DNA from 3 places in the Pseudomonas sp. B414 genome. Region 1 is predicted to be linked to each of the others. Evidence: riboswitches for the same ligand, from Rfam matches in the RefSeq annotation. Region 1 holds a riboswitch; each other region holds the start of a gene.
The links. Region 1 has a riboswitch for cobalamin ahead of ACZRMH_RS16845 (CbtB domain-containing protein). Riboswitches for the same ligand answer to the same signal wherever they lie in the genome.
Positions count from the first base shown of each region.

Region 2: it holds a riboswitch for cobalamin, as region 1 does, so the genes downstream of both, cobW (cobalamin biosynthesis protein CobW) here and ACZRMH_RS16845 (CbtB domain-containing protein) in region 1, are expected to answer to the same signal.
Region 3: it holds a riboswitch for cobalamin, as region 1 does, so the genes downstream of both, cobO (cob(I)yrinic acid a,c-diamide adenosyltransferase) here and ACZRMH_RS16845 (CbtB domain-containing protein) in region 1, are expected to answer to the same signal.

Region 1 is NZ_JBUZTQ010000020.1:4,639-10,080, forward strand. Features, by position in the region: gene ACZRMH_RS16835 (response regulator) at 1-2,294, opposite strand, end outside; gene ACZRMH_RS16840 (response regulator) at 2,471-2,836, shown strand; cobalamin riboswitch at 3,066-3,277, shown strand; gene ACZRMH_RS16845 (CbtB domain-containing protein) at 3,375-3,563, shown strand; gene ACZRMH_RS16850 (CbtA family protein) at 3,575-4,276, shown strand; gene ACZRMH_RS16855 (cobalamin biosynthesis protein) at 4,273-4,677, shown strand; gene cobM (precorrin-4 C(11)-methyltransferase) at 4,754-5,442, shown strand, end outside.
Region 2 is NZ_JBUZTQ010000010.1:142,087-147,528, forward strand. Features, by position in the region: gene cobF (precorrin-6A synthase (deacetylating)) at 1-364, shown strand, start outside; gene ACZRMH_RS11495 (glycosyltransferase) at 397-1,695, opposite strand; cobalamin riboswitch at 1,895-2,074, shown strand; gene cobW (cobalamin biosynthesis protein CobW) at 2,169-3,239, shown strand; gene cobN (cobaltochelatase subunit CobN) at 3,243-5,442, shown strand, end outside.
Region 3 is NZ_JBUZTQ010000026.1:62,308-67,749, forward strand. Features, by position in the region: gene bluB (5,6-dimethylbenzimidazole synthase) at 1-45, opposite strand, end outside; gene ACZRMH_RS19510 (cobyrinate a,c-diamide synthase) at 42-1,355, opposite strand; gene cobO (cob(I)yrinic acid a,c-diamide adenosyltransferase) at 1,366-1,977, opposite strand; cobalamin riboswitch at 2,057-2,299, opposite strand; gene ACZRMH_RS19520 (aminotransferase class III-fold pyridoxal phosphate-dependent enzyme) at 2,458-3,792, shown strand; gene ACZRMH_RS19525 (thioesterase family protein) at 3,785-4,195, shown strand; gene ACZRMH_RS19530 (preATP grasp domain-containing protein) at 4,192-5,442, shown strand, end outside.

The sequences.
Region 1 (5,442 bases):
CAACGCGTGGTGAACGGAGCCTGCTCGCGGTCATCCATAAAGCGCGGAATATCGGACAGTGCGACAAGAGCAGGCAGCGGCTGGTGAACCAGCGCGGCCGGCCGTGGTGCGGGAGCTGCTGGCATATGCGCCAGTTCCTGAGCGTCTTCTACATACTGCTGCGGCAGGACCAGAGTAAAGGTGCTGCCCTGCCCCGGTTCGCTGCTGACCGTAATCGAACCGCCAAGCAGCGTTGCCAGGTCACGGGAAATCGACAGGCCAAGCCCGGTGCCGCCATAACGGCGGTTGGTGGTGCCATCAGCCTGACGGAAGGCTTCAAAGATGCTGTCCTGCTGGTCGACAGAAATACCTATGCCCGAGTCCCTGACCGTGAACGCGACCCCTTCGCCCGGCTGACCGGATACGCTGAGGCTGACCTGGCCTTTCTCGGTGAACTTGACCGCATTGGACAGCAGGTTCTTCAGGATCTGCTCCAGACGCTGAGTGTCGGTGTACATCATGGGCGGCGTGCCAGGCTGCACCTGCACCTCGAAGCCCAGGGACTTGTCCCCGGCCAGGGGCTGGAACATGCCGCGCAAACCTTCAACCACCCGCGTAACACTGGTGTTCTCGGGGCGCACTTCGAGCTTGCCGGCTTCAACCTTGGAGATATCCAGGATGTCGTTGATCAGGTTAAGCAGGTCGTTACCTGCCGAGTAAATCGACTCGGCAAACTTGACCTGTTCTGCACTGAGATTCTGCTGCGGGTTTTCCGACAGCAACTTGGCCAGAATCAGCGAGCTGTTCAGCGGTGTGCGCAGCTCGTGGGACATATTGGCCAGGAACTCGGATTTGTACTTGCTGGAACGCTGCAGTTCTACAGCTCGCTCCTCCAGCTGCACCTGCACCTGATTGAGCTGGCTATTCTTGCGGTCCATGGCATCGCGCTGGCCGGCCAGCTCTTCATTGGTCTGCTCCAGCTCCGCCTGCTGGGTTTCCAGGCTGGTCTGCGACTCTTTAAGGATGCGCGACTGCTCTTCGAGCTCTTCGTTGGCGGTCTTGAGTTCTTCCTGCTGCACTTGCAACTGCTCATTGAGCTGCTGGGTCTCGGCCAAAACCTCCTGCAAACGCTGACGGTAGCGTGCTGCCTCGATTGACATGCCGATATTGTCGGCGATCAATTCAAACAGCTCGATATCACGCTCCTCCAAAGGCCTGAGAAAACCCAGTTCGATAACGCCGTTGACCCGGTCATCATCACTGGTCGGCACCACCAGCACGCTGCGCGGGCTGCCTTCACCCAACCCGGAACTGACTTTGAAGAAGTAATCGGCCGGCACCTCGTCCAGGCGAATCAACTTATCCTGCTGCGCTGCCTGACCCACGATGCCTTCGTCATTGTGGATCAGTTGGTCCTGCGCCTCTTGCTCACGGGAAAAGCCATAACTGGCCACACGCTTGAGGCCGCCGTGATCTTCTCGCACGTAAACCGCCGCGACAACGGTACCCAGATACTGGGCACAGAATTGCAGGATATTGCGCCCCAGCATATTGAGGGTCAGACGCCCCAGCACCTGTTCGGCCAGTTCGGTCTGGCCGTTGCGCAACCATGCCTGGCGTTCAAGGCGCTCAGCGGTCTTAATTTGCGACTCGAAGTTTTTCTTGTAATTCTCTGAAAGAGCGAGCAAATCACGACGACCAACATAGGCCAGAAAACCGCTGAAACCCAGTATAAAGAACAGGTAAAGACTGACGCCGAAAACCGTTTTCTGGCTGACTTCATGACTGCGTTCTACCCGCAACTGCTGCTCCACCTGAATGAAGTCGTCGTATTCCTTGCGAATTTCATCCGTGAGGCGCTTGCCACGACCGGCCTGTACCGCAGAACGGTAATCGCCGCTCGCACGCCGCATATCAATCATTGTCTGCGCGTAGGTGGCCCATTCGCTTTGCATCGCCTCAAGGCGCTTGAGGCGATCGACCTGTTGCGGGTTATCGCTGACCAACTCCTGCAGGCTCTTCAGCTGCGCGCTGATTTGCGGCTTGGCGACGATATAGGGGTCGAGAAAATGCTCATCCCCGGTAATCAGATAACCGCGCATGCCGGTCTCAAGGTCGATCGTCAGCTTCGCCGCTTCGTTGGCGTTACTGATCACTCGATCACTGTGCTCTACCCAACTGATCACCGAGAGCAAATAGCTGACCATCACCACGAACAGCACGGCACTGAGCACACCCACGGCCAGCGGCAAGCCAACGTTTCGATTCAGCAGCTTGCGAAAGCTGCGCTCATCAATTGATGCAGGTGCATTCATTTTTCTGGCCCGTGGACAGTCATAAAAAACAGGAGTTTGCCGGATTATCGAGTAATAGTTCTATTTTCTTGCCTTTAAATGGTCATTTTCATACAAAGAAACAGACTCAGTTGCGGGTGAAGGCTATCCTTGATGGCTGTGAGAGCAGCGCTCAAATTTTTATCGAGATCATGATTATGTCCGCAACACCCTCCACCATCCTGGTGGTCGAAGACGACGCCATTGTTCGGATGCTGATCGTAGACGTGCTGCAAGAACTGCAGTTCAGCGTGCTTGAGGCCGACGGCAGCGAGCGCGCCATGGAACTGCTAGAGGACCATAGCCAGCACATTGATCTGCTGATGACTGATGTCGGATTGCCAGGCATGGATGGCCGTGAACTGGCAGGCAAGGCCCGGCTGTTGCGCCAACAATTGCCCATCCTGTTTGCCAGCGGTTACGCCGAGAGCCTGGAGATTGCAGACGGCATGGCGGTGATCGGCAAGCCCTTCTCCATTGACCAACTGCGCGACAAGGTCAAAAGCATGCTGGCAACTGCATAACCTCAACCCTACTGCACTGCACTGCACTGCACTGTGGGAGCGGGCTTGCTCGCGATGGTATCAGCGCGGTTTACCCGACTAACCGCAGCGCCTGCATCGCGGGCAAGCCCGGCTCCCACAGGTTTTGCATCGTACACAGAATCCAAACCTTGCAGTGGAGAGTGTGGGAGCAAGCCCGCTCTCACAGGCAGGCCCACAGGGGTTGTGCAGACCCGCTTGCTTGTGGTTTCCTACACATCTTGTATCAGGTGCCCTTCACAGGGTGAAACGGGAAACCGGTGCGTCAGGCTTTATGCCCTGACAAGTCCGGCGCTGCCCCCGCAACGGTAAGCGAGAGAAACATCAAATCCACTGTGCCACTGGCATGGGAAGGAGATGTTTGCAGGCTCAAGCCATGAGCCCCTCGCAAGCCCGGAGACCGGCCTGGTTATTTCGAATAACAAACCCGCGGTGGGCGGGCGCTGTTAAACCCTGCGAGCTTCGTTCGCGGGGTTTTCTTGCGCTTTGCTGCCCGTCGTCTGACCCAGAGGCAAGCGCCATGTCCATCAGCACCAGCAGCACCCATTCCGCCGCTACCACCGCGACCCAGAGCCAACGCATCGTGGCCGCTGTCGGCGCCGCCGTGCTGGGGATATTTCTGGTTTATTTCGCCGGTTTCTCGCATATCGATGCGGTCCATAACGCGGCCCATGACACCCGTCATAGCTCCGCCTTCCCGTGCCACTGAGATTGCCTGCCATGATCAAGCGTATCGCTCAAACCGCAGGCTTCACCGGCTTGCTGGCCGCCCTGTTGCTGACCTTGCTGCAAAGTTTCTGGGTTGCCCCGCTGATTCTGCAAGCAGAAACCTACGAAAAACCGGCCGCCAGCGAAGTCCATGAGCATGCCGATATGGCCATGCCTGCCCACGAACACGACGCCGAAGCCTGGGAGCCAGAAGATGGCTGGCAGCGCGTACTGTCCACTACGGGCGGTAATCTGGTAGTGGCTGTCGGTTTTGCCCTGATGCTGGCGGGCCTGTACACCTTGCGCGCCCCTACCCGCACCTCCCAGGGCCTGCTGTGGGGTCTGGCCGGTTATGCGGTGTTCTGCCTGGCGCCAACCCTGGGCCTGCCGCCAGAGTTACCGGGCACCGCTGCGGCTGACCTGCTGCAACGGCAAATCTGGTGGGTCAGCACTGCGGCTTCAACTGCCGTGGGCATCGCGTTGCTGGTATTTGGCAGACATTGGGCATTGAAAGTGCTGGGCGTGGCGATTCTGCTGGTTCCGCATATTTTTGGCGCACCGCAGCCACTGGTACATTCCAGCCTGGCCCCTGAAGCGCTGGAAGCGCAATTCAAGATCGCCTCACAACTGACCAACTTCGCCTTTTGGCTGGCTTTAGGCGTGATCAGCGCCTGGCTGTTCCGCCGCAAGTCCGAAGGCCAGTACTCGGCATGAGCACAGCGCCAATCCTGGTAATTGGCCTGGGCTGTCGCCAGGGTTGCAGCGCTGAGCAATTATTGAAGTTGATAGAAGACTCGCTGGGCCAGGCCGGGATCGCATTGAGTGCGATCAGCGCCCTGGCCAGCATCGATCACAAGCGCCATGAACCCGGACTGCGGCAACTGGCAGCGCAATTAAACCTGGGATTTGAGGTGTTCAGTGCCAAGCAACTTGCCCCGTATGTGCAGCAACTGAGTCATCGCTCAGATATTGCCTTCGAACAAACCGGGTGTTTTGGCATTGCCGAAAGTGCCGCACTGGCCCTGGCCGAACAATTCTCTGGTGCGACTCCCAAGCTGCTGATCACACGACAAAAATCCCCATTGGCGACCTTTGCGTTGGCCTCGATCGGGTAAAACCCGCGATAATCCCCCGCCTCACTATGAGCGTTGTTCAAGAACAGCTCTATCCTGAACTTTTCACGAGACTGCCATGACCGTTTATTTCATCGGCGCCGGGCCCGGCGATCCAGAGCTGATTACCGTCAAGGGCCAGCGCCTGATTCGTAGCTGCCCGGTGATCATTTACGCCGGCTCCCTGGTACCTGAAGCGGTCTTGCAAGGCCATCAGGCAGAACAGGTGATCAACAGTGCCGAGCTGCACCTTGAGCAGATTATCGATCTGATCAAGGCTGCCGACACCAAAGGCCAGGATGTGGCCCGTGTGCATTCCGGTGACCCGAGCCTGTATGGCGCGATTGGTGAACAGATACGCTGCCTGCGTGAGCTGGGCATCGCTTTTGAGATCATTCCGGGGGTGACAGCCACTGCGGCCTGCGCGGCCATTTTGGGTGCCGAACTGACCCTGCCGGATATTTCCCAGACCGTAATCCTGACCCGCTACGCGGAGAAAACTGTGATGCCCACCGGTGAAGAGCTGGCCAGCCTGGCGCAGCACAAGGCAACCATGGCCATTCACCTTGGGGTCAAGAATCTGCAAAAGATTGTCGCCGAGCTGACTCCGCATTACGGCAGTGATTGCCCGATTGCAGTGGTTCACCGCGCCAGCTGGCCGGACCAGGACTGGGTACAGGGCACCTTGGCGGATATTGCTGCCAGGGTTGAGGCCAAGGGTTTTCGGCGTACGGCGCTGATTCTGGTGGGCCGGGTACTGGCCAGTGA
Region 2 (5,442 bases), on a different contig from region 1:
CAATGGTTGCACGGGCTTCGACTATCAGGTGATCCCCGGTATCAGCAGCGTGCAGGCGCTGGCGGCGGGTCATCGGGTGCCGCTTAACGATATCGGCCAGCCGATTCGGATCACCACGGGGCGGCGCCTGGTGGCCGAGGATCTGGACAATGTGGTGGTGATGCTTGATGCCCATTGTGCATTCCAGGCTTTTGTTGATGAGGGGCTGGATATTTACTGGGGCGCGTATATCGGCACTGCGGACGAGATTCTGATTGCTGGCAAGCTGGTCGACGTTTGCGAGCAGATCAAGCAGGTGCGTGAAGCAGCCCGCCAGCGCAAGGGCTGGATCATGGATACCTATTTGTTGAGACGCACAGGTTAATGCCCGCTCCCACAGAGGGCAAACAGGTGTTTTCAAATGGCGTTTGTGCGGTTCTTGGCCTCGATCCACTGCGACATATATTGAGTGCTTTTGTGCTGGTGGTGACGCAGCATCGCCCCGGTGAAGTTGTTGCGCCGATGCTGCTCAAGGTCGGCGCGGCAGGCTTCGATGCGTTGTACCAGCGCCGGACCATGTACCCCTTGCAGGTAACGCGCTTCCAGCAGCGCCTGGCCATTGCGCTGGGCCTGGTGCCAGGCTTCAGGGTTGCGATACAGCTCCACCGCCGCCGCGGCAATCGCACTGGCGCTCTGCTCGATGGCACCGGCCCACGGCATATCGCCGTGCATGCCTTCGGCGCCCACCGGAGTGGTGACGTTGGGGGTGCCGCAGAGCATGGCATCGGCGATCTTGCCCTTGATCCCGGCACCAAAGCGCAGCGGCGCCATGCAGATACGCGCATTGCTCATTACTGCTAGCGCGTCTTCGGCCCAGTTGAGTACATGAAAGCCCTGCGCCGGGTTATGCAGCGCGGTGGCCTTGGGCGGAGTGTAGGCACCGTAGATATGCAACTGGGCTGCGGGCAGCTGCTGACGGATCAGCGGCCAGATATGGGTTTTCATCCATAGCACCGCGTCCCAGTTGGGGGCATGGCGAAAGTTGCCGATGCTCAGAAAGTGCTGGCGCTGTTCATAAGGCACGAACTCGGCGGGCACGCTGTCGACCATCAGCGGGCACCAGTGCAGCATGGCCTTGGGCACATTGAACTGCTCGACCAGCAAATCGATTTCGTATTCGGAAATCATCAGGTTGAGATCGCTGCGATAGATCGCGGCGATTTCCCGCTGTGCCAGATCGGCATCGGCCATCTGTTCAAAGGTTTCGCGCTGCGCCGGGGCAAACAGGCTGCTGAAGTCGTCCTGCTCGCTGCTGTGCTTGAGCCGCGCCTTGAGCTGTTGCTGGCGGGCGTCGCGCAGGCTTTGCAGGTCGGAGGTTTCCAGTACGCGCAAGGCTTGCGGGCAATGCTTCTCGACGCGCCAGCCGAACTGCTCTTCCATCATGAAGCGGTCAAACAGCACGATATCCGGGGCCAGTTCGCTGATAAAGGTATCGAAGCTGCTGTTATTAAGCTCGATAGTCACCTCATCAATGCCCAGCGTCGCCAGATCAGCCTTGTGCTCACCGATCCCGGCCGGGCTGCTGAAGGTAATCTGCCAGCCTTGCTGCAAGAAACCCTCGATGATTTGCATCATATGCCCGCCCGCCGCCGAGGAGCGTGGTTCGGGCCACACGTAGCCAATAATCAGGACGCGGGTCGGGGCAGTAGTGGGCATGGGCAGATCCTTGAAGCAAGGCGGCGGAAAAAAGGCCGCAATTAAACCACAACAGGAAAGAAAATCCTTTGTGGGAGCGGGCTTGCTCGCGATTCAGGCGACGCGGTTTTCAGGCAAACGGCGTCGATGCCATCGCGAGCAAGCCCGCTCCCACAGTCGATGTGTCACAGCTGTGCATTGACCTGTAACAAAGCACTGCGTAGCCTTGCGCCTTCGAGGTTCTTCGCTACGCGAAGCTAAGAAGGGAACGCGGTATGCCGCGGCTGCCCCCGCAACTGTAAACGGTTCTTGACCCTGCAATGCCACTGCCCATAGGCGGGAAGGCGCGGGGTAGTTATCACCCGTAAGCCAGGAGACCTGCCTCGTGACAGATTCTTACTTCAACCGGGCGGGGTGATCCGGTGGCGAAGACTGGCCGCGCTCTGCCTGTGGTCGTCGTCCCGTATGCCCGCCGCTTTGCCAAAGGGCATCCGATGAAAACACTGGCCAAAACCCCCGTCACTATCGTTACCGGCTTTCTCGGTTCGGGCAAAACCACCTTGCTGCGGCATATGCTCGACAACGCCCAGGGTCGCCGCATCGCGGTGATCGTCAATGAATTCGGCGAGCTGGGCATCGACGGCGAAATCCTCAAGCAGTGCAGCATTGGTTGCACCGAAGAAGAAGCCAACGGCCGCGTCTATGAGCTGGCCAACGGCTGCCTGTGCTGCACCGTGCAGGAAGAGTTCTTCCCGGTGATGCGTGAACTGGTAGCCCGTCGTGGCGATATCGACCATATCCTCATCGAAACCTCGGGCCTGGCCCTGCCAAAACCGCTGGTGCAAGCTTTCCAGTGGCCGGAAATCCGCAGCGCCTGCACCGTTGACGCAGTGATTACTGTGGTCGATAGCCCGGCCGTAGCGGCCGGCACCTTTGCTGCATTCCCGGATCAGGTGGATGCCCAGCGCAAGCTCGACCCGAACCTGGATCACGAGTCACCACTGCACGAGCTGTTTGCTGACCAACTGGCCAGTGCCGACCTGGTGATTCTCAACAAGGCTGACCTGATCAGCCCTGAAGACCTGGCCAAAGTGCGTGCTGAAGTGGCTGAAGAACTGCCGCCCGCGGTGAAGATCATCGAAGCCAGCAGCGGCCGCCTGCCGTTGGACGTATTGCTGGGGCTGGGCGCAGGCTCGGAAGACCATATCGATGGCCGCCACAGCCACCATGACCATCACCACGATGGCGATGATGACCATGACGATCACGACCATGATGCCTTTGACTCGATCTCCATCGAGCTGCCTGAGGGTGAAGAGCGCGTTTTGATGGACGCCCTGACCCAACTGGTGGTCAAGCACGGCATCCTGCGGGTCAAAGGCTTTGCCGCGATCCCGGGCAAGCCGATGCGCTTGCTGATCCAGGGTGTGGGCACACGCTTTGACAAGCACTTCGACCGCGCCTGGGGCCGCGACGAAGCACGCACCACCAAACTGGTGCTGATCGGCCAGGACCTGGACGCGGCACTGCTCGAGTCCACCTTGCGCACAGCGTTGAGCGTATAAGCCATGCATTTGCTCAGGACCCAGCCCGGTGGTTTTGTATCGGACGACAACATAGCCGATTTGGGCCAGACCCCCGCCGAGCTGGTGATCCTGTGCAGCGGAGATTCAAGCCTGGCACTGCTGGCCGAAGCGGCGCAGCAGTTGCCTGAAGATTATCCAAGCCTGCGTCTGGCCAACCCGATGCAGGTGCAAAACCACGGTTCGGTGGATTTGTATATCGACGAGGTGCTGCAACACGCCAAGGTGATCCTGCTGTCATTACACGGCGGTATTGGCTATTGGCGTTACGGCATCGAACGGCTGGTACAACTTGCCGAACGTGGTGTGACGTTGATTATGGTGCCGGGCGATGATCGCCCGGACCCGGAATTGAGTGCGTTGAGCACAGTGCCCGCCGAACAGGGCGAGCGCCTGTGGCACTTTTTGCGTCAGGGCGGGCGGCATAACGCCTTGCAGCTTTATCGTTGCCTGGCCAGTCAATGGCTGGGCCGCGACTATGGCTGGGACGAGCCGCAAACCCTGCCGCGCACCGCTATTTATCACCCGCAGCATTCCAGCGCCGAACTCAAGCACTGGCAGGCCGACTGGCAGCCCGCACAGGCGGTTGCCGCACTGTTGTTCTATCGCTCGCATTTGCAGGCGGCCAACACTGCGTTTGTCGATGTGTTCTGCCAGCGCATGCAGACCGCGGGTCTTAATCCGTTGCCGATTGCCGTGGCCAGCCTCAAGGAACCGGGTTGCCTGACGGTGGTGCAGGACTTGCTCGACGAGGTTGATGCCGGGGTTATTCTCAACACCACCGGCTTTGCCCAGTCCAGCCCCGAAGCCCCGCATCTGCGCCCGTTCCGTCGCAATATCCCGGTAATCCAGGCTATCTGCGCGCAGGACAACGAACCCGGCTGGCAAGCCAGTGAACAGGGCCTGGGCCCCCGCGACCTGGCCATGCATATCGCCTTGCCGGAACTCGACGGGCGCATTATCAGCCGCCCGATCAGCTTCAAGGATCTGGCCTGGCGCAGTGAACGCAGTCAGTCGGATGTGGTGTGCTATCGCGCCCATCCCGAGCGCATGGATTTTGTCGCAGAACTGGCGCGGCGTTGGGTCGAGTTGGGCCGGGTGGCCAACCCGCAAAAGCGTATTGCGCTGATTCTGGCCAACTACCCGACCCGCGATGGCCGGATCGGCAACGGTGTAGGGCTGGATACCCCGGCAGCGGCGCTGAATATTTTGCGCGCCTTGCAGGCTGAGGGTTATCCCGTGGACTGCGAGCAGCCAGAATCCGGCACAGCGCTGATTCAAGCCCTGTTGGGCGGGGTCAGCAATGACCTCGACAGCCTCGACCTGCGCCCGTGCATGCAAAGCCTGGCGCTGGATGAATACCTGGCGATGTTCAATGCCTTGCCCGAAGCCAATCGCCGGGCGGTGACCGAGCGTTGGGGCGAGCCGCAAAACGATCCGATGTTTCGCAGCGGCCGGTTGATGATCGCCGGGCTGCGATTTGGCCTGACCTTTGTCGGCATTCAACCGGCGCGGGGGTATCAGGTGGATGCCAGTGCCGTGTACCACGACCCGGACCTGGTGCCGCCCCATGCTTATCTGGCGTTCTACTTCTGGTTACGTCACACCTACGGCGCCCATGCGCTGGTGCATGTGGGCAAACACGGCAATCTGGAGTGGCTGCCGGGCAAGGGCGTGGGGTTATCGGAGAACTGCTGGCCGGACGCAATCCTGGGCCCCATGCCTAACGTCTACCCCTTTATCGTCAACGATCCGGGCGAGGGCGCCCAGGCCAAGCGGCGTACCCAGGCGGTGATCATCGATCACTTGATGCCGCCGCTGACGCGCGCTGAAACCTACGGCCCGTTGCGCAATCTGGAACTGCTGGCCGACGAGTATTACGAAGCGCAGTTGCTTGATCCGCGCCGTGCCCGGGAGTTGCAGCGCGATATTCTCAAGCTGGTGCGCGATACCCATATCGACCGTGAGCTGCAACTGGACGACAACCTCGACAGCGATGCGGATGCGGCGATCTGGTTGCCGCGCCTGGACACTTATCTGTGTGATCTGAAAGAGTCGCAAATCCGCGACGGACTGCATATTTTTGGCGAGTCGCCTGCCGGGCGCCTGCGTATCGACACCTTGCTCGCCTTGCTGCGTATCCCCCGTGGCGATGGCCGTGGTGCGCAATCGAGCGTGCTGCGGG
Region 3 (5,442 bases), on a different contig from region 1:
GTACACGGCTGCGCGTTCTTCGGGACTGAATGCGTTGTCGGTCATGGCGCCTTCACAGCGCACGGCGCGAACAGCGCAGCAATGGCCTGAGGGTTGGACGGGAAGTAAAAGTGTACGTAAGAGGCAGTCATGCGCCCTTCGCGATACACCGCTTCAGCGCCGCGCCCGCCATTGGGGCTCAGGCCACGGGCGATGGGCTCAAGTGCCGTGCTGGTCAGCGAATGATGGTAGGTGTGACCGCGCAATAGGCCTTCTGGCATGTCCACCGCTTGTAACGCCAGGGCAGCCAGACGCTTTTGCATGGTCGCCTCACCTGCCAGCAACCCCACCAACTCGGCACGCTGGCCTTCGACATCAGTCAGGGCATCGAGCAGGTAAAGCATGCCGCCGCACTCGGCAAGCAGCGGTTTGCCATCTGCGTGATGGGCCCGAATAGCCTGCAGCATCGACGTATTGCGCGACAGCTCAAGGTGATGCAGCTCAGGGTAGCCACCCGGCAGATACAGACTGTCAGCCTCGGGCAATACGGCGTCGCGAATTGGCGAGAAAAACACCAGCTCTGCACCCATTGCCCGCAACAAGTCCAGGCTTGCGCCGTAGGTAAAGGCAAAGGCTTCATCCCTGGCCACGGCAATCCGCACCCCGGCCAGCAGCGACTCAACCGCAACCGGCTCAGGTGCGGCAAATTCAACCGCTGGTGGCAGCGCTACCTCACAGGTGCTGGCCAGGGCATCGGCGGCAGCGTCGAGACGTGCATCCAGATCGTTCAGTTCACTGGCCTGCACCAACCCCAGATGACGGCTTGGCAGCTCGATACCGGTCTCACGGGACAAAGCACCGTACCAGCGCAAACCTTCGGTCAGGCTGCCTTCGAGCAACTGCGCATGGCGCACCGTACCGACCCGATTGGCCAGCACCCCGGCAAACGGCAGATCCGGCTGATAGCGCGCCAGGCCCAGGGCCAGCGCACCAAAGGTCTGAGCCATGGCAGTGCCATCGATCACACCCAGTACCGGAACACCAAAATGCCGCGCCAGATCGGCGCTGGACGGTGTGCCGTCGAACAGGCCCATCACGCCCTCGATCAAAATCAGATCCGCTTCACCTGCGGCCTCCCACAGCAGGCGACGACTTTCCTCGGCGCCCACCATCCACAAATCTACCTGATACACCGGCGCACCGCTGGCGCGCTCGAGGATCATTGGGTCAAGAAAGTCCGGGCCGCATTTGAACACCCGCACCTTGCGCCCCTGATTGCGATGCAATCGGGCCAAAGCAGCGGTAACAGTGGTCTTGCCCTGACCGGAAGCCGGTGCGGCGATCAACACCGCCGGGCAATGACGTGACGCTCTCATACTTCAACACTCACAATTCGATGCCTTTCTGGGCTTTGATCCCGGCCTGGAACGCGTGTTTGACTACACCCATTTCAGTCACGGTATCGGCCAGATCAATCAGTTCAGGTTTGGCGCCGCGCCCGGTGACCAGCACATGCTGCATTGGCGGACGGGCCTGCAGGTCGGCGAGCACCTGCTCAAGGTCGAGGTAACCATGCTTGAGCGCGATATTCAGCTCATCGAGCACCACCAGACCGATGGACGGGTCGCGCAGCATCTCACGGGACACTTCCCACGCCGCTTCGGCAGCGGCGATATCGCGCTGGCGATCCTGGGTTTCCCAGGTAAAGCCTTCGCCCATCACGTGGTAACGCACTTGCTCGGGGAAGCGGCGGAAAAAGATCTCTTCGCCGGTGCTGTTGCGGCCCTTGATAAATTGCACCACGCCACACTGCATGCCGTGGCCCATGGCCCGCGCCAGCATGCCAAAGGCGGAGCTGCTTTTACCTTTGCCATTGCCGGTCAATACCAGCAGCAGCCCGCACTCATTGGGCGAGCTGGCAATGCGCTCGTCCATAACGGCTTTTTTGCGCAGCATGCGCGCCTGATGACGTTCGTCGCGTTCGGGGGATTCGTTCATGGCAGCTCTCCGTTGGGGCTCAATGATGCAAACGGGAGGCGGGGGACAATAAAAAGCAACACACCATCGCCCGCCGCGAGGATGCTGGATGGATCAGGCCGGTCTCCGGGCTCACAAGCGGTTCCGCCCCTAAGGACAGCCCCTGACCACGCGCCTTCCCGTACATAAGCACAGTGGCACTTGGCGTGGTATTAACTTGTTTACCGTTGCGGGGGCAGCGCCGGGATCATGGCGGTTGTGTGGGTCAAACACGCCCTCACCGGCTTCCCTGTTTCACTCTGTCGGCCTATGGCCACAGAGCACCTGAAACAAGCCGCGAAGGTTAGAGGGTTGGGGGTGGAGCGTCAATTAAAGCCCGTCATTGTTCATACAGGAAATGACCATGACTCGTAGCAATCCTCCTACAAGGAAAACTCATTTTACGGCGGGCTCAGCGCATGAATACTTTATAGATCCAAGAATAAAAAACAGGCTACAGCCATGCACCTGATCAAACCTGATGTGCGATGCGTGTCGCCGATGGCAAGTCGTGCTGAGGGCAGCGTGATTTACACCGATGACGGCAAACGGATACTTGATGCATGTTCCGGGGCTATTGCCTGTTCGCTTGGCTATGGTCATCAATATGTCATTGGCAAAATGCTTGAGCAGGCACACAGATTAAGCGCAGCCTATCGCACACAGTTTCTCACTGCCCCAGCAGAACAATTGGCGCAAAGGCTCTGCAGCAAATTGGGCTATGCCGGTGCCTTTTTTGTTAACAGCGGGTCAGAGGCTGTAGAGGCGGCGTGCCGCATGGCTATTCAGTATTGGGATGAGAAAGGACTAGCGAAAAAAAAGCATATTTTAAGCCGAACCATCAGTTATCACGGTTCAACCAAGGTTGCCTTATCTCTTTCCGGCCACTGGCCCCGTCGCCGGGGAGTTTGCAGCCCGGCGGAGCGCCCGACAATTCCTGCGCCTTATTGCTATCGATGCCCCTATGACAAAACCCCAGAAACTTGCCAACTAGAATGCGCCAATGCCCTGGAAGCCCAAGTGGGCGAAATAGGCAGCGACCATATTGCGGCGCTACTGATCGAACCCATTACGGGCGCCTCGGGAGCGGCCATTGTTCCTCCTGCGGGTTATCTGGAGAAAATCAGACACATCTGTACTCGACATGACATTTTGCTTATAGCCGATGAAGTGCTCACTGCACTAGGCAGAACAGGTAAATGGTTGGCCATTGAGCACGGTAACATTCAGGCCGATATCAGTATTTTAGGTAAAGGATTGAATGCTGGTTACTTCCCGATTTCCTGCGTACTCGTTAGCAACCCTATTAAAGAGGCCATCGAGTCGGGCTCCGGTATTTTTTCCTATGGCCACACCCACTCCAGCCACCCTATTGGTTCTGCTGTGGCCAATGCCGTTCTGGATGTCATTGAACAGGAGGGGTTAGTGGCGCTATCCGCAAAGCGTGAATTGATAATCGAATCACAATTGCGCCACTGCATGACAACGTCTCCCTTGATAGGGGATATACGCGGTAAAGGGATGTTCTGGGGAATAGAAATCGTCAGAGATAAAGCCACAAAAAAAGCATTTTCGAAAACATCGTCGGTCGCAGAGAAACTTATTAAGCATGCTTTTTCAATGGGACTTAATTTGTATCCAAGCAGCGGCTTTTCTTCATCCGAATACGGTGACGCCTTGATTTTCGCTGCGCCACTCAACACCTCAGCAGAGGTCTTTAATGAAATGCTCTCTCTATTGACGAGCATTATTAATAACGCACCCAGCTTTCTTGGCAAGGAGTCAGTTCATGACTGATCTTATAGGTAAGTCCGGCGTCATCGTGCATACCGTGATACCGAGTGACCTGGCTACATACTGGAAAAATGACGTACCGGTACTGGCTACCCCCATCCTTCTATGGCTCACAGAACTGGCAGCAATTAAAGCTTTGGACAGTGTAACTACCCGCTCTTACATGACTCTTGGAACGGCCCATAACAGCCGACATTTGGCACCAACTCCGGTTGGATTCATTCTGCACATTCGTGCCACAGTAATAAGTGTCAAAGCAAAACGCATCACCTTTAATGTCGAGGCCACTGACGGCACTGATATCGTATTAGAGGGCACGCACACAAGAGCTCTCGTAGATCGTAAAATATTTGAAACACGAATAACAAAGAAGGTGACGGAAAAGCAGTACAAGGTGAAAGCATGAACCGCCAAATCATAGTAGCAAATGTCGACAACGAAAGTATGCTAGGAGACATCAATGCTGTCCCGCCGCACATATTTGAGTCAACATCCATAATATCCAATAGGCTACTATGGCTCGCACGTACAGGCGACGTTATCATTCTCCCCAGAGAACCATCGAATACCTTTCTAAAATACATAGAGAGCATAAATGGTGTTAACTTCTCGGATATCAAAATCATTGTCCCCACGAACATAGGCACACGAAGAGCTTCTATAACCAATAACTTGTTACTTTCAGAAACCGTATTAACTGAGGTAAAAGAAACTCTGTACGAGCTGCCAACCCAAACCTGGCAGATTCTACCCTACTATTTTACCAGCGCTGTTGGCCAATTTGGTCGTGAGCTCGCAAAGTACTTCTCTCTGATGCAACCGCCTTTTAATGCTGAAGGCGGGGCCGAAATATTGAATCAAAAGGCTATTTTTCGAAAACTTGCGGCGGGGATTAGCATCCCTTTCGCCACAGGAGAAACAATAGAGAATACTCATGCATTAAATACAACGATAACTCGCTTACTAGCCTTCACAGGCAACGTTATTGTGAAACAGGATAAAAACGCAGGGGGCTATGGAAACTATGTCATCACCACAACCAATAGATCCCACTTCAAGGGGGCTGGTAAAGTTTTGTCGCTTACCGACAACTCCATGGAGAGCATACTAAGCCTAATCCGTACGGAATTGGCCACAAAAGGTAATGAAGCGCTCACTATAGAAGTCTACTACAACACTTCAACAGTCATTTACAGCGAATACTTTCTGGGCGATGACGGAACAGTTGAATACCTGAACCACGGCATCATGAGAATGCAGCCCCTATGGTCGGGCTTTGAGATCCCTGGCCATTTAAAACCTAAAATACAGGCAGAACTCATTCACAATTCTACAAAACTGGCATTGCTCGCAAAGTCACTTGGATATAAAGGCCACTTAAATATTGATGCAATCGTAACAGAAAATGACACTGTGATTTTCACTGAAATAAATGGACGAACTGGCGGCTGCACACATGTCCATACGGTTTCCGCACAGTTACTTGGACCTAACTACCTCAATACTCATCAGAGCACAACCTACAACAGGATCATCGTAGAAAATCTTGAAGCATACCTCAATCTATTGAGCGAGAATCAAATCAACTTTAGCACCCTTGAAAAAAAAGGTGTTGTGATCCTGTCTTCAGACCAACACGAGTTCGGCACAACG